4 regions of the Paenarthrobacter sp. NEAU-H11 genome follow, and region 4 is predicted to be linked to each of the others. Evidence: riboswitches for the same ligand, from Rfam matches in the RefSeq annotation. Region 4 holds a riboswitch; each other region holds the start of a gene.
The links. Region 4 has a riboswitch for S-adenosylmethionine ahead of ACQ3DC_RS06155 (DUF1737 domain-containing protein). Riboswitches for the same ligand answer to the same signal wherever they lie in the genome.

Region 1: it holds a riboswitch for S-adenosylmethionine, as region 4 does, so the genes downstream of both, metX (homoserine O-acetyltransferase MetX) here and ACQ3DC_RS06155 (DUF1737 domain-containing protein) in region 4, are expected to answer to the same signal.
Region 2: it holds a riboswitch for S-adenosylmethionine, as region 4 does, so the genes downstream of both, metX (homoserine O-acetyltransferase MetX) here and ACQ3DC_RS06155 (DUF1737 domain-containing protein) in region 4, are expected to answer to the same signal.
Region 3: it holds a riboswitch for S-adenosylmethionine, as region 4 does, so the genes downstream of both, ACQ3DC_RS00910 (aminotransferase class V-fold PLP-dependent enzyme) here and ACQ3DC_RS06155 (DUF1737 domain-containing protein) in region 4, are expected to answer to the same signal.

The regions. Positions count from the first base shown of each region.
Region 1 covers NZ_JBNZGA010000023.1:23,912-29,808, reverse strand. Annotated here, with positions in the region: gene ACQ3DC_RS20100 (DUF222 domain-containing protein) at 1-1,017, opposite strand, end outside; gene ACQ3DC_RS20095 (VOC family protein) at 1,201-1,839, opposite strand; SAM riboswitch class IV at 2,005-2,120, shown strand; gene ACQ3DC_RS20090 (bifunctional o-acetylhomoserine/o-acetylserine sulfhydrylase) at 2,164-3,489, shown strand; SAM riboswitch class IV at 3,588-3,703, shown strand; gene metX (homoserine O-acetyltransferase MetX) at 3,716-4,831, shown strand; gene ACQ3DC_RS20080 (MFS transporter) at 5,012-5,897, shown strand, end outside.
Region 2 covers NZ_JBNZGA010000015.1:250-6,146, forward strand. Annotated here, with positions in the region: gene ACQ3DC_RS16705 (VOC family protein) at 4-642, opposite strand; SAM riboswitch class IV at 808-923, shown strand; gene ACQ3DC_RS16710 (bifunctional o-acetylhomoserine/o-acetylserine sulfhydrylase) at 967-2,292, shown strand; SAM riboswitch class IV at 2,391-2,506, shown strand; gene metX (homoserine O-acetyltransferase MetX) at 2,519-3,634, shown strand; gene ACQ3DC_RS16720 (MFS transporter) at 3,815-5,197, shown strand; gene ACQ3DC_RS16725 (zinc-dependent alcohol dehydrogenase family protein) at 5,296-5,897, shown strand, end outside.
Region 3 covers NZ_JBNZGA010000001.1:192,767-198,663, forward strand. Annotated here, with positions in the region: gene aroA (3-phosphoshikimate 1-carboxyvinyltransferase) at 1-674, shown strand, start outside; gene rsgA (ribosome small subunit-dependent GTPase A) at 658-1,773, shown strand; gene hisN (histidinol-phosphatase) at 1,822-2,634, shown strand; SAM riboswitch class IV at 2,794-2,907, shown strand; gene ACQ3DC_RS00910 (aminotransferase class V-fold PLP-dependent enzyme) at 2,943-4,385, shown strand; gene ACQ3DC_RS00915 (class I SAM-dependent methyltransferase) at 4,468-5,226, shown strand; gene ACQ3DC_RS00920 (metal-dependent transcriptional regulator) at 5,291-5,897, shown strand, end outside.
Region 4 covers NZ_JBNZGA010000003.1:298,079-303,975, forward strand. Annotated here, with positions in the region: gene ACQ3DC_RS06135 (aminodeoxychorismate lyase) at 1-328, shown strand, start outside; gene ACQ3DC_RS06140 (pyridoxamine 5'-phosphate oxidase family protein) at 395-859, shown strand; gene ACQ3DC_RS06145 (TetR/AcrR family transcriptional regulator C-terminal domain-containing protein) at 887-1,597, opposite strand; gene ACQ3DC_RS06150 (hypothetical protein) at 1,863-2,117, shown strand; SAM riboswitch class IV at 2,402-2,516, shown strand; gene ACQ3DC_RS06155 (DUF1737 domain-containing protein) at 2,529-2,807, shown strand; gene ACQ3DC_RS06160 (rhodanese-like domain-containing protein) at 2,804-3,214, shown strand; gene ACQ3DC_RS06165 (O-succinylhomoserine sulfhydrylase) at 3,215-4,423, shown strand; gene ACQ3DC_RS06170 (DUF1905 domain-containing protein) at 4,456-4,845, opposite strand; gene ACQ3DC_RS06175 (DUF222 domain-containing protein) at 4,944-5,897, shown strand, end outside.

The DNA of each region.
Region 1 (5,897 bases), on a different contig from region 4:
CGAATCCGCCCCGGTCGCGACGAGGTCCCGGGCCATGGAGGGCGGGATGGGGCCGTACCCGTCCAGCATGGCCGGTTCCCCGGTGAGGCCCAGCAGGGCGAACACGGGCACGGTGACCAGCACCTCGGCCCGGACTGGCGCTTGGCTTGGACCGGTTCCCTCGCCGCCGTCGCCAGCACCGGCTGCACCGGTAACGCCGGTAGTGTTGCCACTGTTGAGGAGCCCTTCGGCGAAACTATCCGCCCGGAGCTGGGTGAGGGTGCGGTGCTCGTTCGGCCCCTGCATGGTCCGGGAGAGGGCGGTGAGCTTGTTCCAGAGGGCCGTGGCCTGGTGGGCGGGCAGGTAGGCGGAGAGCCAGGCCATCCCGTCCTGGTCGGGCCGGTATTCGACCCGCCGGTCCGAAACCCCTTGGGCGTGGCGTTGTTCGATGGAGTCGGCGTGGTGGCGTTCGCGCCAGGTGCGCGCCTTGGCCCGGAACCTGTACGCGGGGATCTCCCCGATCGGGGCGGCGGTGGCGGGTTTTGGTGTGTCCGGGTCCAGGAAGTGGGCTTCCAGGGCGGCGGCGCCGGCGGGGTCAAGGGTGGCGGCCTCGTCCACCATGACGGTGGCGTGCTGCCAGGAGATGGTTCCGTTGTGCAGGGCTGCGAGGGTCCGGGGCAGGGAGGTGGTCAGGGCGTGGGAGCGGGCCAGCAGGGCTCCGGCTGCCCGGTCACCGATGGCCATGACACAGCTGATCTCGGCGGCGATAGCCCTTTCGAGCGCCTGCACGGGCGGGTCCGGCGGGGCGGCGGCCCGGGCGGTTTCGGCGTATGTCCCTGCTGTTTTGGCCACCAGCCCCGCCACCCTGGCCTGGACCCCGGCGGCCCCGGCAAGGATGTCCAGGCACCCGTCGGCCAGCCCGGCCAGCGGGTCAGCAGCGGAAAAAGGTTCAGAACCGCACCCGTCCGCCTCGGCAATGAGCACGGCAAGAGCGGCATTCATGTCCGCAAACGCCTTCGCCACCGCCGCTTTTCCCATACCAACATCATCGCGGGAGGGTACGACATTATTGGGGGCCGGGTTTGGAGAGTCTGCTTCGGAAATGGATTCGGCCGCCATCGGCAGGTGACGCCGTTGTCACCTGCTGATGGCGGCCGAAGACGAGGAGGGCACGGGGCCCACACCGTGCCGGGCTTGCCGGCACGGTAACCAAGGTAAGGGTCAGATGGTGACGGCCCCGTTGCCGGTCTCGAAAGTTACCGAGAGGATTCCGGGGGTTCCGTGCGGAGCCACCCACTCCACAGCGACGTCCTCCAGCGGCTTCTCGACGGGTTCGCCCAGCCACTCCGTAACCCGGGCTGCGGAACCGGCAATGGTGAGGCAGCTCATCTTGACGTTGCTCTCGTAGGCGTTGGACGGGTGCAGGGACGGATCCCCCTCCCACTTGAGCATGTAGGGAACCTGGGGGTCGGCAATCAGGCCCAGGATGCCAATCTGCTTCCAGACCAATTCGCGGCCATCAGGGAACTTGCGGTTTCCGTTGACGGCGGAGCGGCCCAGCCGCTCCTCAAAGGGAGCCAGGTCGTCCACCTCGACGCACCAGCCCATCCAGCCGCCGCCCGCGGCAGACCGTGCACGCACAGCCTGCCCGAAAGGGGCCTTGTCGGAAGCGGGGTGGTCCAGGACCTCCACCACCTCGACGTATTTGTGCCCCGCGAGCGGGATGATCATATTCCGGGTTCCGAACCGCGGGTGCACCCCGCCCTTCACTGCCTCAACGCCGAGGGCAGAGGAAATACGTTCGGTGGTGGCAGCCAGGCCATCGTGTTCACAGGCGTAAGAGACGTGATCCATGCGCATGCCAACATCTTGGCACTTTGTGATCGGCCTCTCAGCTAAGGGTACCCTTACCAGGATTTTCCATCCGGGACCCCTGATTTCAACCTATTCCCGGGCGGAGATCAGGGGGACTATGTTCGTCACAATCCTGTCCCGCGCCGGTTTCATGTTCCTACACTGGGCTCAGGTCATGAGTGCCAGCGCCAAGCCCCGGCTCGCTGGCCGGCAACCCTCCATCCGCGGTGGGGTGCCCCGGATGAGGACCTGGCTGTCCGGCAACGGCCGGATGGCAAGCGCGGCCCGCGGTGCCTACAGCATGCCGGGCCCATGTCAGAGGAGCCTTAGTTGTCCAACGGATGGTCTTTTGAAACCCGCCAGATCCACGCAGGACAGGAGCCGGACAGTGCCACCGGCGCCCGTGCACTCCCTATCTACCAGACCACGTCCTTCGTATTCCCCAGCGCGGAAAGCGCCGCCAACCGTTTTGCCCTCGCTGAACTGGCGCCGATCTACACCCGCATCGGCAATCCCACCCAGGATGCCGTGGAACAGCGGATCGCCAGCCTTGAGGGCGGATTGGGAGCACTCCTGCTGAGTTCAGGACAGGCAGCAGAGACTTTCGCTGTCCTCAATATCGCCGAGGCGGGGGACCATATCGTTGCCAGCCCCAGCCTGTACGGCGGGACTTACAACCTGTTCGCACACACCTTGAAGAAGTTCGGCATTTCCGTGACCTTCGTGGCGGACCCGGACAACCTGGACCAGTGGCGTGACGCGGTCCAGCCAAACACCAAGCTCTTCTTCGCCGAAGTGGTGTCCAACCCCCGCCAGGACGTCCTGGACATCGAGGGCGTGTCAGGCATCGCCCATGATGCCGGCGTGCCCCTGATCGTGGACAACACCCTGTCCACCCCGTACCTGATCCGGCCGCTGGAATGGGGAGCGGACATCGTTGTCCATTCCGCAACCAAGTACCTGGGCGGCCACGGATCCGCGATTGCCGGGGTGATCGTGGACTCCGGAAAGTTCGACTTCGGCAAGGACCCAGCGAGGTTCCCGGGCTTCAACACCCCGGATCCCACCTACAACGGGCTGGTGTACGCCCGGGACCTCGGCAAGGACGGTGCCCTGGGCGCCAACCTGTCCTACATCCTCAAGGCCCGCGTCCAGCTGCTCCGGGACCTGGGCTCCGCCGTCTCCCCGTTCAACGCGTTCCTGATCGCCCAGGGCCTGGAAACGTTGAGCCTGCGGGTGGAACGCCATGTTGCCAACGCCACGGAAGTGGCGCGCTGGCTGCAAGGAAGGGACGACGTCGAATCCGTCGCCTACGCGGGGCTGCCCTCAAGTCCGTGGTACGAGCGGGGCCGCAAGTACGGGCCCAAGGGCACGGGCGCGATTGTCTCCTTCAACCTGGCTGGCGGGGCCGAGGCCGGCAAGCGCTTCGTTGACGCGCTGGAGCTGCACTCCCACGTGGCAAACATCGGCGACGTCCGATCCCTTGTCATCCACCCGGCGTCGACCACCCACAGCCAGCTTTCCCCGGAGCAGCAGGCCGTCGCCGGCGTGACCCCCGGCCTGGTCCGGTTGTCGGTGGGAATCGAACACATCGATGACATCCTGGCGGACCTCGAAGCGGGCTTTCGGGCAGCAAAGGACGCGACCGGGGCCTAGCCGGACACACATAGAACCCGAGACGGCGGCACGCCGGGGAAGTCACAACCAGTCACACTCTTGGCAGCAGGGCGGGGCTGTTTCGTACACTCGTACCAGGTCATGAGTGCCAGTGACAGCCCCGGCTTGCTGGCCGGCAACCCTCCTTCCGCGGTGGGGTGCCCCGGGTGAAGACCTGGCCTGCCGGTCATTCGACGGCGGGCAAGCGCGTAGAAGAGGTCTTGCCATGACGGTTACCGTCACCCGAACCACCGTCCCCGAGCACGGAATTGTCCGCTATGCCTCCATTGGGGGGCTGGAACTTGAAGCCGGGGGATACCTCCCGGACGTCACTCTGGCCTACGAAACCTGGGGCACGCTCAACGCCGATGCCAGCAATGCCATCCTGATCGAGCACGCCCTGACCGGCAGCACCCACGTGACCCGCGGCGACACGGACGAAGAAGGCTGGTGGGAACAGCTGGCCGGTCCCGGCGCTCCCGTGGACACGGACAAGTTCTTCGTGGTGTCCGTCAACATCGTGGGCGGCTGCTACGGCTCCACGGGGCCGTCGTCGGCCGCCCCGGATGGAACCCCTTGGGGCTCCCGCTTCCCCCTGGTTACCCTGCGTGACAGTACGGTGGCGGAGGCCCGGCTGGCTGACCAGCTGGGCATCAACAGCTGGTTCGCGGTCCTGGGCGGATCCATGGGCGGCGCCCGCGCCCTTGAGTGGGCCGTGACCTACCCCGAGAGGGTGCAGCGCTGCGCCGTCATCTCGGTGGGCGCCGCGAGCACGGCAGAACAGATCGCCTTCGCGCAGGCCCAGACCCTGGCCATCCGGCAGGACCCCCACTTCAACGGCGGCGACTACTACGGCGGGCCCTGCCCCGAAGCCGGGCTGGCACTTGCCCGGCGCATCGCCCACATCACCTACCGGTCCGCCGCTGAACTGGAGGGCCGCTTCGGCCGGGAACCCCAGGCGCCGGAGTCGCCCCTGAAGGGCGAGGCGCTGGCCGCCCGCGGCCGTTACCAGGTGGAAAGCTACCTGGATCACCAGGGCAGCAAGCTCGTGAAGCGCTTCGACGCAAACAGCTATATCGCCCTCACCGAGGCGCTGATGAGCCATGACATCTGCCGGGACCGGGGGACCCTGACCGAGACCCTGGCGAGATCCACCGCCAGGTTCTTCGTGGCCGCCGTGGATTCGGACCGGCTGTATTTCCCGTCCCAGTCCCGCGAACTTGCCGCGGCCCTGCCGGGAGAAGTGGACGTGCATGTCATTGAGGCGCCGATCGGCCATGACGGCTTCCTGACGGAAATAGGCCAGCTGGGCCATCAGCTTCGGGTGCACCTCTCGGCCTAAGGCCGCCCTCGCAGGCACACTTTTGTGCATTTATGCAGATAGCCTCTGCATGATTCGCCGTTGAGCTTGGCGTTCAGGCGGACCATACTCGTTGGGACCCGGCGGTTCGTGGCCAAAATCACACGTCTCCGCCACAGACTGTCCCAGTGGTGTCGAAGAAGACGCCGAAGGAGTTCATCAATGAGTACGGAAAAGTCCGCCGCGCGGCGGCCAGAGGAAACCGACGTCAAGGCCACAGGCCTGAAGAAAGTCGTCACGGCCTCCATGGCCGGCACCGTGGTTGAGTGGTACGAGTTCTTTCTCTACGCCTCCGCCGCCACGCTGGTGTTCGGCAAGATGTTCTTCCCCAACTCCGGAACCGAGCTTGACGGCATCATCGCAGCCTTCGTCACCTACGCCGTCGGCTTCGTTGCCCGACCCATCGGCGGCATCGTCTTCGGCCACTTCGGCGACAAATTCGGCCGCAAGCAGTTGCTGCAGCTGAGCATCATCCTGGTGGGTGTTGCCACCTTCCTCATGGGCTGCCTGCCGACGTTTGCGCAGATCGGCTACTGGGCACCGGCGCTGCTGGTGTTCCTGCGCTTCGTCCAGGGCTTCGCGGTGGGCGGCGAATGGGGCGGCGCCGTGCTCCTCGTCGCCGAGCACAGCCCGAACAAGTCCCGCGGTTTCTGGTCAAGCTGGCCGCAGTCCGCTGTCCCCATGGGCAACCTGCTCGCCACCGCCGTGCTGTTCACCCTGTCCTCCACCCTCTCCCAGGAAGCCTTCCTCGGCTGGGGCTGGCGCGTAGCCTTCTGGCTCTCCGCAGTGATCGTGATCATCGGCTACTACATCCGCACCAAGGTCCAGGACGCTCCGATCTTCCTCGAGGCCCGCAAGGAAGTCACGGTCGAGAACAAGGGCTACGGTGTTGCCGAAGTCTTCCGTCGGTACCCGCGCGGCGTCTTCACCGCCATGGGCCTGCGCTTCGCGGAGAACATCCTCTACTACCTTGTGGTCACGTTCTCCATCACCTACCTGAAGGTGGTTGTGCAGACGGACACCTCCCGTATCCTGCTCCTCCTCCTGG
Region 2 (5,897 bases), on a different contig from region 4:
GGGTCAGATGGTGACGGCCCCGTTGCCGGTCTCGAAAGTTACCGAGAGGATTCCGGGGGTTCCGTGCGGAGCCACCCACTCCACAGCGACGTCCTCCAGCGGCTTCTCGACGGGTTCGCCCAGCCACTCCGTAACCCGGGCTGCGGAACCGGCAATGGTGAGGCAGCTCATCTTGACGTTGCTCTCGTAGGCGTTGGACGGGTGCAGGGACGGATCCCCCTCCCACTTGAGCATGTAGGGAACCTGGGGGTCGGCAATCAGGCCCAGGATGCCAATCTGCTTCCAGACCAATTCGCGGCCATCAGGGAACTTGCGGTTTCCGTTGACGGCGGAGCGGCCCAGCCGCTCCTCAAAGGGAGCCAGGTCGTCCACCTCGACGCACCAGCCCATCCAGCCGCCGCCCGCGGCAGACCGTGCACGCACAGCCTGCCCGAAAGGGGCCTTGTCGGAAGCGGGGTGGTCCAGGACCTCCACCACCTCGACGTATTTGTGCCCCGCGAGCGGGATGATCATATTCCGGGTTCCGAACCGCGGGTGCACCCCGCCCTTCACTGCCTCAACGCCGAGGGCAGAGGAAATACGTTCGGTGGTGGCAGCCAGGCCATCGTGTTCACAGGCGTAAGAGACGTGATCCATGCGCATGCCAACATCTTGGCACTTTGTGATCGGCCTCTCAGCTAAGGGTACCCTTACCAGGATTTTCCATCCGGGACCCCTGATTTCAACCTATTCCCGGGCGGAGATCAGGGGGACTATGTTCGTCACAATCCTGTCCCGCGCCGGTTTCATGTTCCTACACTGGGCTCAGGTCATGAGTGCCAGCGCCAAGCCCCGGCTCGCTGGCCGGCAACCCTCCATCCGCGGTGGGGTGCCCCGGATGAGGACCTGGCTGTCCGGCAACGGCCGGATGGCAAGCGCGGCCCGCGGTGCCTACAGCATGCCGGGCCCATGTCAGAGGAGCCTTAGTTGTCCAACGGATGGTCTTTTGAAACCCGCCAGATCCACGCAGGACAGGAGCCGGACAGTGCCACCGGCGCCCGTGCACTCCCTATCTACCAGACCACGTCCTTCGTATTCCCCAGCGCGGAAAGCGCCGCCAACCGTTTTGCCCTCGCTGAACTGGCGCCGATCTACACCCGCATCGGCAATCCCACCCAGGATGCCGTGGAACAGCGGATCGCCAGCCTTGAGGGCGGATTGGGAGCACTCCTGCTGAGTTCAGGACAGGCAGCAGAGACTTTCGCTGTCCTCAATATCGCCGAGGCGGGGGACCATATCGTTGCCAGCCCCAGCCTGTACGGCGGGACTTACAACCTGTTCGCACACACCTTGAAGAAGTTCGGCATTTCCGTGACCTTCGTGGCGGACCCGGACAACCTGGACCAGTGGCGTGACGCGGTCCAGCCAAACACCAAGCTCTTCTTCGCCGAAGTGGTGTCCAACCCCCGCCAGGACGTCCTGGACATCGAGGGCGTGTCAGGCATCGCCCATGATGCCGGCGTGCCCCTGATCGTGGACAACACCCTGTCCACCCCGTACCTGATCCGGCCGCTGGAATGGGGAGCGGACATCGTTGTCCATTCCGCAACCAAGTACCTGGGCGGCCACGGATCCGCGATTGCCGGGGTGATCGTGGACTCCGGAAAGTTCGACTTCGGCAAGGACCCAGCGAGGTTCCCGGGCTTCAACACCCCGGATCCCACCTACAACGGGCTGGTGTACGCCCGGGACCTCGGCAAGGACGGTGCCCTGGGCGCCAACCTGTCCTACATCCTCAAGGCCCGCGTCCAGCTGCTCCGGGACCTGGGCTCCGCCGTCTCCCCGTTCAACGCGTTCCTGATCGCCCAGGGCCTGGAAACGTTGAGCCTGCGGGTGGAACGCCATGTTGCCAACGCCACGGAAGTGGCGCGCTGGCTGCAAGGAAGGGACGACGTCGAATCCGTCGCCTACGCGGGGCTGCCCTCAAGTCCGTGGTACGAGCGGGGCCGCAAGTACGGGCCCAAGGGCACGGGCGCGATTGTCTCCTTCAACCTGGCTGGCGGGGCCGAGGCCGGCAAGCGCTTCGTTGACGCGCTGGAGCTGCACTCCCACGTGGCAAACATCGGCGACGTCCGATCCCTTGTCATCCACCCGGCGTCGACCACCCACAGCCAGCTTTCCCCGGAGCAGCAGGCCGTCGCCGGCGTGACCCCCGGCCTGGTCCGGTTGTCGGTGGGAATCGAACACATCGATGACATCCTGGCGGACCTCGAAGCGGGCTTTCGGGCAGCAAAGGACGCGACCGGGGCCTAGCCGGACACACATAGAACCCGAGACGGCGGCACGCCGGGGAAGTCACAACCAGTCACACTCTTGGCAGCAGGGCGGGGCTGTTTCGTACACTCGTACCAGGTCATGAGTGCCAGTGACAGCCCCGGCTTGCTGGCCGGCAACCCTCCTTCCGCGGTGGGGTGCCCCGGGTGAAGACCTGGCCTGCCGGTCATTCGACGGCGGGCAAGCGCGTAGAAGAGGTCTTGCCATGACGGTTACCGTCACCCGAACCACCGTCCCCGAGCACGGAATTGTCCGCTATGCCTCCATTGGGGGGCTGGAACTTGAAGCCGGGGGATACCTCCCGGACGTCACTCTGGCCTACGAAACCTGGGGCACGCTCAACGCCGATGCCAGCAATGCCATCCTGATCGAGCACGCCCTGACCGGCAGCACCCACGTGACCCGCGGCGACACGGACGAAGAAGGCTGGTGGGAACAGCTGGCCGGTCCCGGCGCTCCCGTGGACACGGACAAGTTCTTCGTGGTGTCCGTCAACATCGTGGGCGGCTGCTACGGCTCCACGGGGCCGTCGTCGGCCGCCCCGGATGGAACCCCTTGGGGCTCCCGCTTCCCCCTGGTTACCCTGCGTGACAGTACGGTGGCGGAGGCCCGGCTGGCTGACCAGCTGGGCATCAACAGCTGGTTCGCGGTCCTGGGCGGATCCATGGGCGGCGCCCGCGCCCTTGAGTGGGCCGTGACCTACCCCGAGAGGGTGCAGCGCTGCGCCGTCATCTCGGTGGGCGCCGCGAGCACGGCAGAACAGATCGCCTTCGCGCAGGCCCAGACCCTGGCCATCCGGCAGGACCCCCACTTCAACGGCGGCGACTACTACGGCGGGCCCTGCCCCGAAGCCGGGCTGGCACTTGCCCGGCGCATCGCCCACATCACCTACCGGTCCGCCGCTGAACTGGAGGGCCGCTTCGGCCGGGAACCCCAGGCGCCGGAGTCGCCCCTGAAGGGCGAGGCGCTGGCCGCCCGCGGCCGTTACCAGGTGGAAAGCTACCTGGATCACCAGGGCAGCAAGCTCGTGAAGCGCTTCGACGCAAACAGCTATATCGCCCTCACCGAGGCGCTGATGAGCCATGACATCTGCCGGGACCGGGGGACCCTGACCGAGACCCTGGCGAGATCCACCGCCAGGTTCTTCGTGGCCGCCGTGGATTCGGACCGGCTGTATTTCCCGTCCCAGTCCCGCGAACTTGCCGCGGCCCTGCCGGGAGAAGTGGACGTGCATGTCATTGAGGCGCCGATCGGCCATGACGGCTTCCTGACGGAAATAGGCCAGCTGGGCCATCAGCTTCGGGTGCACCTCTCGGCCTAAGGCCGCCCTCGCAGGCACACTTTTGTGCATTTATGCAGATAGCCTCTGCATGATTCGCCGTTGAGCTTGGCGTTCAGGCGGACCATACTCGTTGGGACCCGGCGGTTCGTGGCCAAAATCACACGTCTCCGCCACAGACTGTCCCAGTGGTGTCGAAGAAGACGCCGAAGGAGTTCATCAATGAGTACGGAAAAGTCCGCCGCGCGGCGGCCAGAGGAAACCGACGTCAAGGCCACAGGCCTGAAGAAAGTCGTCACGGCCTCCATGGCCGGCACCGTGGTTGAGTGGTACGAGTTCTTTCTCTACGCCTCCGCCGCCACGCTGGTGTTCGGCAAGATGTTCTTCCCCAACTCCGGAACCGAGCTTGACGGCATCATCGCAGCCTTCGTCACCTACGCCGTCGGCTTCGTTGCCCGACCCATCGGCGGCATCGTCTTCGGCCACTTCGGCGACAAATTCGGCCGCAAGCAGTTGCTGCAGCTGAGCATCATCCTGGTGGGTGTTGCCACCTTCCTCATGGGCTGCCTGCCGACGTTTGCGCAGATCGGCTACTGGGCACCGGCGCTGCTGGTGTTCCTGCGCTTCGTCCAGGGCTTCGCGGTGGGCGGCGAATGGGGCGGCGCCGTGCTCCTCGTCGCCGAGCACAGCCCGAACAAGTCCCGCGGTTTCTGGTCAAGCTGGCCGCAGTCCGCTGTCCCCATGGGCAACCTGCTCGCCACCGCCGTGCTGTTCACCCTGTCCTCCACCCTCTCCCAGGAAGCCTTCCTCGGCTGGGGCTGGCGCGTAGCCTTCTGGCTCTCCGCAGTGATCGTGATCATCGGCTACTACATCCGCACCAAGGTCCAGGACGCTCCGATCTTCCTCGAGGCCCGCAAGGAAGTCACGGTCGAGAACAAGGGCTACGGTGTTGCCGAAGTCTTCCGTCGGTACCCGCGCGGCGTCTTCACCGCCATGGGCCTGCGCTTCGCGGAGAACATCCTCTACTACCTTGTGGTCACGTTCTCCATCACCTACCTGAAGGTGGTTGTGCAGACGGACACCTCCCGTATCCTGCTCCTCCTCCTGGTGGCGCACTTCATCCACTTCTGCTCAGTCCCGCTGGTGGGCAAGATGTCCGATGCCCTGGGACGCCGCCCGGTGTACATGGCCGGTGCAATCCTCGCCGGAACCTGGGGCTTCTTCGCGTTCCCCATGATGGACACCGGCAATGACATGGTTATCCTGGCGGCCATCACCATCGGCCTGCTGTTCCACGCCCTCATGTACGCCGGGCAGCCGTCCATCATGGCGGAAATGTTCCCCACCCGGATGCGGTATTCGGGCGTTTCCCTCGGCTACCAGGTGACCTCCATCGTGGCCGGCTCGCTGGCGCCCATCATCGCCAGCTCGCTGCTGGGCAGCTTCGGCTCGTCCGTTCCGGTGGCTTTCTACCTCCTGGGCGCCTGTGTGGTGACCGCTATTTCGGTGTACTTCCTCAAGGAAACCCGCGGCATCTCGCTTCATGATGTCGACGCCGCCGACGCCCAGGGCACCGCCGACCTTCTGGCCGCCGCCAAGAAGTAGGCACGGCCAAACGACAAACAGAGCAACCCGACTGCCCGGACCTGCGGCCACGCAGGCCCGGGCAGCTGCCTGTCCACCAACATAAAGTCAGGAACACCATGCGAGCAGCAGTCCTCTATTCCACAGTTCCTCCTGGCACCAGCTATGCCGAAGCGCAGCCCCTGGTGGTGCAGGACCTCGACCGGCCCGAGCCCCGGGCCGGTGAATTGGGCGTCACCATCACCTACTCAAGCCTGTGCCACTCGGACCTGTCCGTGGTGGACGGATCCCGCGTCAGGCCGCTTCCCATGGCGTTGGGGCATGAGGCGGTGGGACGGGTTGCCACGGTTGGTGAGGGCGTCACGGACGTTTCCCCCGGCGACCATGTGGTCCTCGTCTTCGTCCCCAGCTGCGGTGCCTGCCGTGCCTGCCGGGCGGGGCGGCCCGCGCTCTGCCACCGGGCCGCCGAGGTCAACGGCTCCGGTGACCTTTTGCACGGCGAGGCGCTGCTGCGCACGCCCGCGGGGGAGCGGATCAACCACCACCTGGGGGTTTCGGCTTTCGCCGATTACGCCGTGGTGGCGCGGGAGTCAGTGGTGGTCATCGCCGACGACGTCCCGGACACCGTGGCGGCGATGTTCGGTTGCGCCGTGCTCACCGGGATGGGAGCTGTCCTGAACACCGCGGCCGTCCAGCCGGGCCAGGCCGTGGCTGTTTTTGG
Region 3 (5,897 bases), on a different contig from region 4:
ACGACTCCGTTCCCAACCACTGGGTTGTCAGCCCGGGACCCATCCGGGCGTTTGACCAGCGGATCGAGCAGGACCTGTCCAACGCCGGGCCGTTCCTCGCAGCGGCCCTGGCCTCGCGGGGCACCGTGCGGATCCCCGGCTGGCCCGAGGAAACGCAGCAGGTGGGTGACCTCTGGCGCAGCATCCTCGCCCGGATGGGCGCGGACGTCACCCTGCACGACGGCGTCCTGACAGTCACGGGCGGACCGGCCATCAAGGGCGCGGACTTCGCCGACACCAGCGAGCTGGCCCCCACCGTAGCCGCCCTGTGTGCACTGGCGGACGGGCCGTCGCGGCTGAGCGGCATTGCCCACCTGCGGGGACACGAAACGGACCGGCTTGCCGCGCTGGTGGCCGAAATCAACCGGCTCGGCGGTGACGCTGAGGAAACCAGCGATGGCCTGGTGATCCGTCCTGCCAGGCTGCACGCCGGTGTCGTCCACAGTTACGCGGACCACCGCATGGCTACCGCCGGAGCCATCCTCGGCCTGGCCGTGGAGGGCGTCGAGGTGGAGGACATCGCCACCACCGCCAAGACCATGCCGGACTTCCCCCGGTTGTGGGCGGACATGCTTGCGCAGGACGGCACCCCCGAGGCGGGGGCGGAAGGTTCCAGCGGTGGCGCGGAGCACTGACTCCTGGGACGAATCCGACGTCCGGATTCGGCCCAGCAAAAAGGGCTCCAGGCCCCGCACAAAGGACAGGCCCAGCCACGACGACGCCGTCACCGGCCGGATCATCACGGTTGACCGGGGCCGTTACAGGGCTGTGGTGGGTGAGGACTCGGGCAACGAGCGTGTGGTTATTGCCGCCAGGGCAAGGGAACTGCGAAGGAACCCGGTGGTGGCGGGGGATTTCGTTTCACTCGTGGGTGACGTCTCCGGCGAGCCGGACACTTTGGCGCGGCTGGTGAAAATCCAGGACCGCAAAACGCTCCTGCGGCGCAGCGCCGATGACACTGATCCCGTGGAACGCGCCGTGGTGGCCAATGCGGACCAACTGGTCATTGTGGTGGCCGCTGCCAACCCCGAGCCACGGACTGGCTTCATCGACCGCGCCCTGGTGGCCGCCTACGACGCCGGTATCGAGCCGATCCTGCTGGTCACCAAGGCGGACATCAAGGATCCTGCGGAGCTGCTGGCCAACTACACCCACCTGGACTTCCCCGTGATCATCAGCCGGACGGCGGATGCGCAGGCCTCGGGCGTGGATGCCCGCTCCGACGACGGGCTCTCCGCCCGCCTGGACAGGGCCGCCGTCGCGGAGCTCCGGACCCACCTCGGCGGGAAAGTGACCGTGATGCTGGGGCATTCCGGCGTGGGCAAGTCAACCATGGTGAATGCGCTGACCGGGGCCGAACGGGCCACCGGAGGGGTGAACGCGGTGACCGGCCGGGGCAGGCACACGTCGTCGTCCGCCCTCGCCCTGCGCCTCGCTGACGCGCCGTCCGGCAGCTGGATCATCGACACCCCCGGCATCCGCTCCTTCGGCCTGGCCCACGTGGACCCGGACCGGATCCTGCGCTCCTTCCCGGACCTCTCCCCCGGCACGGATGACTGCGAGCGCGGCTGCAAGCACACAGCCACCGCCGTGGACTGTGGGCTGGACGCGTGGGTAGCGGGAGGCCATGCCGGACCCACCGGTTCAGCAAGGCTGGCCTCCCTGCGGCGGCTCCTGGGGACGGACCCCCGAATGGAAGCCCAGGAGGCCAAGGAGCTGGGCAGCGTTAACTGACGGGGCCCGGTTCCCGGCAGAACGGCGCGCAGACGGTAGTTTGGAACCATGATCCAACCCGCTTCGAGCTACAACGATGACCTGCGCCTGGCCCACGTCCTGGCCGACTCAGTGGACGACCAGACAATGAGCCGCTTCAAGGCGCTGGACCTCCACATCGAGACCAAGCCGGACCTGACGCCCGTCACCGATGCCGACAAGGCGGCCGAGGAGGCCATCCGCGGCCAGCTCTCCCGTTCCCGTCCGCGCGATGCCGTACTCGGCGAGGAGTTTGGCAGCACCGGCCATGGTGCGCGGCGGTGGATCATCGATCCCATCGACGGCACCAAGAATTTCGTCCGCGGCGTTCCGGTGTGGGCCACCCTGATCGCCCTCGTGGACGAAGGCGAGCCGGTGGTGGGCGTGGTGAGCGCCCCTGCACTGGGCAAGCGCTGGTGGGCGGCCAAGGGCATGGGCGCCTATATGGGACGTTCCCTGGCAGCCGCAACCCGCCTCCGCGTGTCCAACGTGTCCAAACTGTCCGACGCTTCCCTGTCTTATTCGAGCCTTGGCGGCTGGAAGGAGCGCGGTAACCTCAACGAATTCCTGGGCCTCACGGAGGACGTGTGGCGTACCAGGGCATTCGGGGACTTCTGGTCGTACTGCATGGTGGCGGAAGGCTCGGTGGATATCGCCTGCGAGCCCGAGCTCAACCTCTACGACATGGCCGCCCTGGTGCCCATCGTGGTTGAAGCGGGCGGCCGGTTCACATCGCTGGAAGGTGAGGACGGCCCGTTCGGCGGCAACGCACTGGCCACGAATTCCATCCTTCACTCGGAGGTGCTGCGCCGGTTGAACCCGGACCTGGACGACCTCCTCTGACCCTCCTCTTCCGAATAATCAACGGCGGGCACCTCCGAAAGGAGGCGCCCGCCGTCGTTATCTTCGGCAAAAGCGGACCTTTTCAACTGCGCGTAACAATGGCCTTAACATTCCAGCCGGCTTTTAGCCTGCGCGGGCTATGTCCTACGCTCTTAACCAGGTCACGAGTGCCAGCGCTAAACCCCGGTTTGCTGGCCGGCAACCCTCCATTCGCGGTGGGGTGCCCCGGGTGACGACCAGGCCGGTCCGGAACGGATGCGGCAAGCGCGGATTCCCCCAGCGGAGTCCTGTTCCAAAGTGAGGTCTCTGTGACAACAGCCACCGTCTCCCCCAACGCCGCAATCCAGCCTGACGCCGCAGCACAGCCCGGACAGGACGCCCTCTTCGACCAGCGCCACGCCGCAGCCGGCCGTCCCCTGGCGGCAGTCACGGGCGCCGAAATCCAGGCTCCCCTGATCCATGGCGGGCACGTCCGGTACGCGAACCTGGACTATGGCGCGTCCGCGCCGGCGCTTTCCGTGGTGTCCGCCTACCTCAATGAAATCCTGCCGTTCTACGCGAGCGTGCACCGCGGAGCCGGCTACGCCTCCCAGATCAGCACCTCGGTCTACGAGAATGCCCGTGCCATCGTCCGGGAGTTCGTGGGCGGCCGCCCGGACGATTCCGTGATCTTCACCCGGAACACCACCGACTCCCTCAACCTGCTGGCCGGCTGCCTGCCCGTCACGAACGGCCGGGCTGACGGCGACGTCCTGTACCTCGACATTGAGCACCACGCCAACCTGCTGCCATGGCAGGGTGTCCCCCACCGCAGCATCGTGGCGGACGACACCATCGCAGGAACCATTGAGGCCGTGCGTGCCGAACTGCAGCACGGCGGGGTAAGCCTGCTCGCCGTCACCGGCGCGTCGAACGTCACGGGCGAGATCCTTCCCGTCCGTGCCCTCGCCGCACTCGCCCACGAGCACGGCGCACGGATCGTGGTGGACGCGGCCCAGCTGGCGCCGCACCGCCGCATCGACATCACCGCTGACGACGTCGACTACATCGCCTTCTCGGGGCACAAGCTTTACGCGCCTTTTGGCGCCGGTGTGCTGGTGGGCCGGCCGGACTGGCTCGACGCCGGAACACCGCACCTTGCCGGCGGCGGCGCCGTCAAGGAGGCAAGGCTCGACGGCGTCAGCTGGGCAACGGGCCCGGCCCGCCACGAGGGCGGATCACCGAACGTGCTGGGAGCGGCCACCCTGGCCCGCGCAACGCAGGTCATCGCGGGGCTGGACCAGGACCGCTGGCACGCGCACGAATCGGCCATCCGCTCCTACCTGGTGGAGGGCCTGCAGGGAATCGACGGCGTGACCGTCCACCAGATCTTTCAGGACACCAACCCGGATACGGACACCATCGGCGTGGTCAACTTCTCGGTCGAAGGCTACGACGCCGGACTGGTGGCGGCGTACCTGTCGGCAGAGCATGGCGTGGGCCTGCGTGACGGCCGCTTCTGCGCCCACCCGCTGCTGAAGCGGCTGGGGCTGCCGTCCGGATCCCTCCGTGCCAGCTTCGGCGTGGGATCCCGGCTTGACGATGCCGAGCGTCTGCTGGCAGGCATCCGGGACCTGCGGACCAAGGGGCTCGGCTGGGACTACGTGGTGGACGCGGGCCGCTGGGTTCCCGCCAACGACAAGCGCACCTACCCCCACTGGGCGCCCAACACCCCGGGAACGGCCGGCGCCGCCCCCTGCATCGACGACTGACCTGCGGCGTGCGCTCAGCCACGCCCGGGCGGGTACGGTAAATTCGGAAGGTAGCAACGAGACCCAACGAAGGAGGCCACGCGTGGCACGGGGTGGCCCCAGGCTGGATCACGGCCGGCGGCGGGAGCTGGGCCAGAGCTTCCAGGATGGCGGTAGGCACTATCAGCAGGTGCGGCCCGGGTATCCCGCTGAGACAGCACAGTGGCTGGTACCTCCGGGCGCCCGGTACGCGCTCGACGTTGGTGCCGGCACGGGCAAGTTCACTGAACTGCTGCTGCGGCTGGGGCTGTCCGTCACGGCGGTGGACCCCTCAGCCGACATGCTCGGACAGCTGGCGGAACATTATCCCGGCGCCGCGGCTGTCCTGGGCACCGCGGAGGCCACCGGCCTGCCTGACTCAGCGTTCGACGTCGTCACCGTGGCGCAGGCCTGGCACTGGTGCGATGCGCTGCGGGCAAGCACGGAACTGGCCCGCGTCCTCCGCCCCGGGGGAACGCTTGGCCTGGTGTGGAACCAGCTGGACACGTCCGTCCCCTGGGTCCACCGGCTCTCGAGGATCATGCATGCCGGGGACGTCTACAAACCCGGTTTCCGGCCGCTGGTGGGGCCTGAGTTCGAGGGCTTGCAGGACCACCTGACGCACTGGCAGGACTCCGTCACCACCACCGACCTGATGGAGCTGACAAAGTCGCGCAGCTACTACCTCCGTGCGGGTGAGGCCACCCGGGCGAAGGTACTGGCGAACCTCGACTGGTACCTGCATGAGCACCTCGGACATGCGCCGGACGAAGACCTGGAGTTGCCATACCTCACCCTGGCCTGGCGGGCGGTGAGGGCATGAGTGCCCTCCACCGCCGGCCCCGCCAGTCCCCGCATGGCGGCGGCGAGCCGGTAGGCTTGATCCCGTGAAGACCAGCGCGCCCTCCTCCTCCATCGAGGACTACGTCAAGGTCATCTACTCATTCACCGAATGGCAGGACAAGCCCATCACGTCCTCCCAGCTGGCGCAGCGCCTTGGCGTGGCCAATTCCTCCGTATCGGAAATGGTCCGCAAGCTGAAGGACCAGGGCCTGGTGGACCACAAACCGTACAGTGCCATCAGGCTCACGGACGCCGGTCTCCGGCTTGCCCTTTCCATGGTGCGGCGCCACCGGCTGATCGAGACGTACCTCGTCCAGCAGCTGGGGTACAGCTGGGACGAGGTGCACGACGAAGCCGAACTGCTGGAGCATGCCGTCTCGGACACCTTCATAGAACGGATGGCAGCCAAGCTGGGCAACCCGCAGCGGGATCCGCACGGCGATCCGATCCCCACCGCCGATGGCAAAGTGTTCATGCCCCGCGCGCACCTCATGGGTGAACTTGATGAGGGCCATACCGGCCGGATTACCCGGATCAGCGACGACAACCCGGAACTGCTCCGCTACCTGGCCGCCGAGGAGATAGACCTCGACGCCGAAGTTGAGGTGGTGGGCCGCCGGCCCTTCGGCGGCGCCCTGGTGGTGCGGATCA
Region 4 (5,897 bases):
GCCCACCTCCACCGTGCTGCTGGCCCACGCAGGAACGTCCGACGACGGCACGTCCGTCAAGCGCCTCATCACGCCCCAGCTGGACAGCGGCATCCTGCCGGGCACGTCGCAGGGCGCGCTGTTCACCGCGGCGAAGGCTGCGGGCTGGGAACTGGGCTACGGCCCGCTTGAGCCGCAGGACCTGCTGGATGCCGACGCGGTGTGGCTGATCTCCAGCGTCCGTTTGCTGGCGCCGGTCAACCGGATCGACGGCAAGGAAATCGGCACGCCCTCCGTCCAGAAGGAGCTGACCGCCGAACTGAACGAGTTGTTCGCGGGCATCCAGTAAACGGTCCTGTGATTCCGGCCTTTGCACTCTAGGTTCGGCGGGGGCAGTGGCCGTAAGGTGTGGTTCATGGACTCGCAGACGCAGCCGAATGACAACCTGACCTTTGACGAATGCTGGGAACTCCTGGCCAATGACACTGTCGGCCGCCTTGCACTGGTGGTTGACGGCCACCCCGAGATCTTTCCAATCAACTACGTGGTGCACCGCCGCAGCATCGCGTTCCGTACGGCCGGCGTCACCAAGCTGTGGAGTGCCCTGACAGAGAGGCCTGCCGCCTTGGAGATCGACGGCTACGATCCCCATACCGAAGAGGCCTGGAGCGTGGTGCTGCGCGGCGATACGGCGATCATCGAGGACCAGGCGGACAAGGACGCCGTGGACAGCCTGGGGCTGGAGCCATGGCAGCCGGGAGAAAAGGCAAACTACATCCGGCTGACAGCCCGTGCTTTGACCGGCCGCCGTTTCAAGGTGAACCGGCCGGACGTCTGGGCCACGCGGCAGCAGGACAAGCGGCGGGCCTCTTTCGAATAACCCGGCCGGAATGCCTGTCCGGCCAGGCTAGCCGGTTGGCCCTGCGTCCTGAAGGGACAGTTGGGCTTCAAGGCCGGAGAGCAGGATGCTGAGCCCCTGGTCAAGTTCCGTGGATCCTTCGTAGTCCGCCAGGGCGGGGGCCAGCGCACGCAGCCGCGGGAACTCCTTGGCAGGCAACCGGTGCAGTCCCAGCCGCAGCAGCACTTCGTTTTCCTCCGGGTCCACAACGAATTCCTGCAGCTCGTTCAGGATGTGGCCGTAGAGGAAGCCGTAGTAGGCGCGGTAGACGTGGAGGGCGTCCGACGGGCTGAACCCTGCCCCAATCAGCAGGGACAGGATCTGCTCGAGGGGACGCAGCGTGCCCAGCGGCCGCAGCCCCAGCGGGGTGGAGAGCGGCCTGGTCACGAGCAGCGGCACCACATTGGGGTGCTGGAGCGCAAGGCTCCGAAGGTCGTGTGCGATGCGGCGCAGCTGGGCTTTCCAATCGGGATCGTCGGGGTGGATGGTGAGTTCGTTAAGCACCAGTTCGGTGACGCCGTCCAGCAGCGCGGCGCGGTTCTCCGCATAGCGGTAGAGGCTCATCGGATCCCGGCCCAGTTCCTGGCCAAGGCGGCGCATGGTCAGCGCCTCCAAGCCTTCCGCGTCAACAACTTCGAGCGCCTTGGTCAGCACCAGCTCCCTGCTCAGCTTTTGCTTTTGGGCCGGCCCGGTGGGGGACTGGACTTTCGGGGAAGCCATGATTTCCGTCCTGGAAGGCGGCAAGCCCTTTACCCGGGTAGGTAATCCATTCGCTTGCCGAATCCGTTGTCTACGAGTAAAGTCTACATTGTAGATGCGGCAGTGACACCGCCCTGTAGCCCTTGATTTCAACTAGTAGCCCCCGGTTTCAACTAGTTCTTGATTTCCGCGGGCTTCATCAACACTCCATGCCCCGTGCACGGCATTGAGGTTCGCTGCTGTAGCCGAACGGCGGCACCACCGCACTTAGCGAAGGGAAGCCGTCATGGCGCATTCGCAGTTCGATCTCTTTCTAAAAGAAGCCACCTACATTGACCAGGCCTCGGACGCCACCCTCGACCGTGACCGCCTTTACGGCCTGTACACCAGCTGGTGCTTCATCAACCAGCAGAAGCCCGGCCTGGAGTCCAATTTCTGGATAGCCATGAATTGCCGCATCAGGCACGGCCGCAAGGGGCTGCGCATGAAAGGCCCCGCCGCTGCCGACTACATCCTGGCAAGCTACCCGGGCCTCGTCTAAGCAACGGCATCAAAACGAATACGGCGTGGACCACGTGCCTGGGGCACAGGGTCCACGCCGTTCCTTCTTAAGCGCGCTTAGGCGCGCTCCCTGCTGCTGCATCAGCCTGATCCTGCCGCTCCCCCGGGCCCCACCCCCGGACACCCAAGGAGGAGCCGCCGTCGTACTTTAGGTGAAGGTGCCGGACGGCACTTGGCTCCACTGCGGCGCCCTGCGTACTTCAGTTACGCAACATGACGACGACGGCGGTGCGGCCGCGGGCGGCAAGTGTTACGTTTTTGGGGAGTAATGAGTACCGGCGCCAAGCCCTGACTGGCCGGTCGGCAACCCTCCTTTCGCGGCGGGGTGCCTCAGGTGAACACTCGGCATATCGACCCATTCGAGCTGCAAGCGTGAGAGAAGGAGATCGTCGTGTCTGACGCACCTGCCCCTGAAGAGAAACTGTCGTACCGCCTCATCAGCGGGCCGGATGACCGCGCCTTTTGCGAGCGGATCTCCGCCGCGCTGGCGGAAGGCTATGTCCTCCATGGCAGCCCGGCGGCAACCTTCAACGGCAGCAGTGTGATCGTGGCGCAGGCGGTAGTCCTGCCGGCAGCCATCGCTTCCGCGGACGCTGCCGTGGCAGATGCCGTTGACGACCTCGAGTCCGCCGGTGATGACCTTGACTTCGGCGGCGAGGGCCACGCATGAGCTACGCCGGAGACCTGACCCCGCAGGAGGCCTGGGAAAAGCTCGAGCAGGGCGCCATCCTGGTGGATGTGCGCACGGAGGGCGAATGGGCCCACATCGGCATTCCCGACACCAAGGCCACCGAGAACGATCCGCTGTTCATCCAGTGGACCTTCCCGGGCGGAATCCCCAACCCCGACTTCATCACCGACCTTAGCCAACAGGCGCCCGAGGACAAGTCAACCGAACTGGTGTTCCTGTGCCGTTCCGGCCAGCGTTCCATCGCGGCCGCTATCGCCGCCACGCAGGCCGGCTTCACCTCCTACAACGTCCTGGAAGGCTTTGAGGGTGAACCGGACCGTTATGGAGAACGTACCGTCAACGGCTGGAAGAACCGCGGCCTGCCGACCAACCTGGGAAAGAACTAAGTGACCTTCAACGAAGACGCCGCCGGCTGGAGCCCCGACACCCAGGCCGTCCGCGGCGGGCTGGACCGCACCAACTTCCAGGAGACCAGCGAAGCTGTCTTCCTGAACTCCGGTTTCGTGTACGAATCCGCCGCCGCTGCGGAGCGGGCCTTTACGGGCGAGGACGAACGCTTTGTCTACTCGCGCTACGGCAACCCGTCCGTGGCCACGTTCCAGGAACGGCTCCGCCTGCTTGAGGGGACCGAGGCGTGCTTCGCGACGGCGTCCGGCATGTCCGCGGTTTTCACCGCCCTGGGTGCGCTGCTGGCGGCCGGGGACCGGGTGGTTGCCGCCCGCTCACTCTTCGGCTCGTGCTTTGTGATCCTGAACGAAATCCTGCCGCGCTGGGGCGTGGAGACCGTCTTCGTGGACGGCCCTGACCTGGAGCAGTGGCGTGAAGCGCTCTCCGAGCCCACCACCGCCGTCTTCTTCGAATCGCCGTCCAATCCCATGCAGGAGATCGTGGACATTGCTGCGGTGAGCGACCTGGCGCACGCTGCCGGGGCGACCGTTGTCGTCGACAACGTTTTTGCCACCCCCCTGCTGCAGCGGTGCGGGCAGTTCGGCGCCGACGTGATTGTCTACTCGGGCACCAAGCACATCGACGGCCAGGGCCGGGTGCTTGGTGGCGCCATCCTGGGTACCAAGGAGTTCATTGACGGGCCGGTGAAGCAGCTGATGCGCCACACCGGACCAGCACTGTCCGCGTTCAACGCCTGGGTCCTGACCAAGGGCCTCGAGACCATGGCGCTGCGCGTCAACCACTCCTCGGCGTCAGCCCTGCGCCTCGCGGAATGGCTGGAGGAACAGCCTGCCGTCAGCTGGGTGAAGTACCCGCTCCTGAAATCGCACCCGCAGTACGAGCTGGCCGTAAAGCAGATGAGCGCCGGCGGCACTGTCCTCACCTTGGAACTCGCCCCCTCCGGCGGCCGCTCGGGCAAGGACGCGGCGTTTGCGCTGCTGGACGGCCTGCGGATCATCGACATCTCCAACAACCTTGGCGATGCCAAGTCGCTCATCACCCACCCGGCCACCACCACGCACCGCGCGATGGGACCCGAGGGCCGGGCCGCCATTGGGCTGAGCGACGGCGTGGTGCGGCTTTCGGTGGGGCTGGAGGACGTGGACGACCTGATTGGCGACCTGGAGCAGGCACTTAAGCAGATCTAGCGCGCCGGCCGCGGCACCCCGGGGCCATGGCCTCAAGGATTCTGCAGGGAAAGGCGAACGGCCACTTCGTCGCCGTCGCTAATCTCGGCCTTGGCCCTGATGTCCTTCTTGACGGGCAAGAGGTATGTGCCGGTCCCGGTATCCGCGAAGAGCGAGGTTTGCCACGCGTGGCCGGCAATATCCGCCGCCACTTTTACCGAACCGAAAGCTTTGCTGTGGCCGGAACTGCGCGCGCGGATATCGTCCGCGACGTCCGCCGGCAGGGTCAGGAAATGCCAGCCGGCTTCCCCGGGATAGCGCCACAGGCCTGCTTTGAAGGAATACGACGCCGCCACGCGCTGAGTATGGCACGGGACGTTGGCGAGACGCCACAGCTTGCCGCACTTGCGGCCGACGTCTTTTGTCCCGGAAGGCGAGGGCACCGCTTCCTCGAATAGGTGGCACAAAAAACTTCAAAAGTATTTTCCGGAAGGCCGTCGTAGGGCCTAATAATGTCGGACCCCCTCGCGATGATGGGGGTATGGAATCGAACGCGGCGGTGGTGCAGGGGGAGGAAGCGGTTGACGCTTCTGTTGCTGCGTTTATGGCTGCGCTGGCTGGCGGAGGCCTTGCCGCGGGCGGGCCTGCCGTTTCCGGTGGCCGTGGCGGGGGCGTTGATGATCCGTTGCAGCGGGTTGCTGATGCGGCGTTGGATGTCCTGGGTGGGGTGGCGCGGTCGGAAGCGAAGTTGGCGGCGGTGAAGGCAGTGGCCGCGGCGGCCCTTGCCGGGGCGACGAAGGCGATGAATCCTCCGCCCGGGTCCCCTCATGAGGCCGCGGCGCAGGACCGGAGCCTGGTGGCGGAGGTCGGGTGTGCGCTGGCCATCGGTGACCGGGCCGCCGGTGCTTTGCTGGCTGAAGCCCATGCCTTGACCGCGTCGCTGCCCCGGACCCTGGCCGCCCTGCAGGGCGGGACGATTTCCTGGGCGCATGCCCGGACCATGGTGGACCAGACCGTCGGGCTTGGCCCGGCCGGGGCGGCGGCCCTGGAGGCCCATTTCCTGGACCCGGACGCCCCGGGGGCGGTCCGCGGGTGCCCGGTGGGGGAGATGCCGGCGTACCGGTTCAGGGCCAAGGCGCGGGGGTGGCGGGAGCGGCACCATCAGGAGAGCCTGGAGAAGCGGCACGCCAAGTCCCTGGCGGACCGGCGGGTGGAGTGCTGGCCGGATAATGATGCGATGGCCTGGGTGGCCGCCTACCTGCCCGCGGACCAGGCGTCCGCGGTCTGGAACCGGCTGACCGCCATTTCCCGGGGGATGCAGGGCCCGGACGAGGCCCGCGCCCTGACCCAGCTCAGGGCCGACAATTTCGCCGAGGCGCTCCTGGGCGGCGGGAACATCTCCCGGGTTACCGCAAACAGCGAGGCAACCAGTGCCGGGCACGGTGACGCGGGAAGTTCCGGCGGCGCGGAGGTGGCAGGTCCCGGCCCGTCGTCG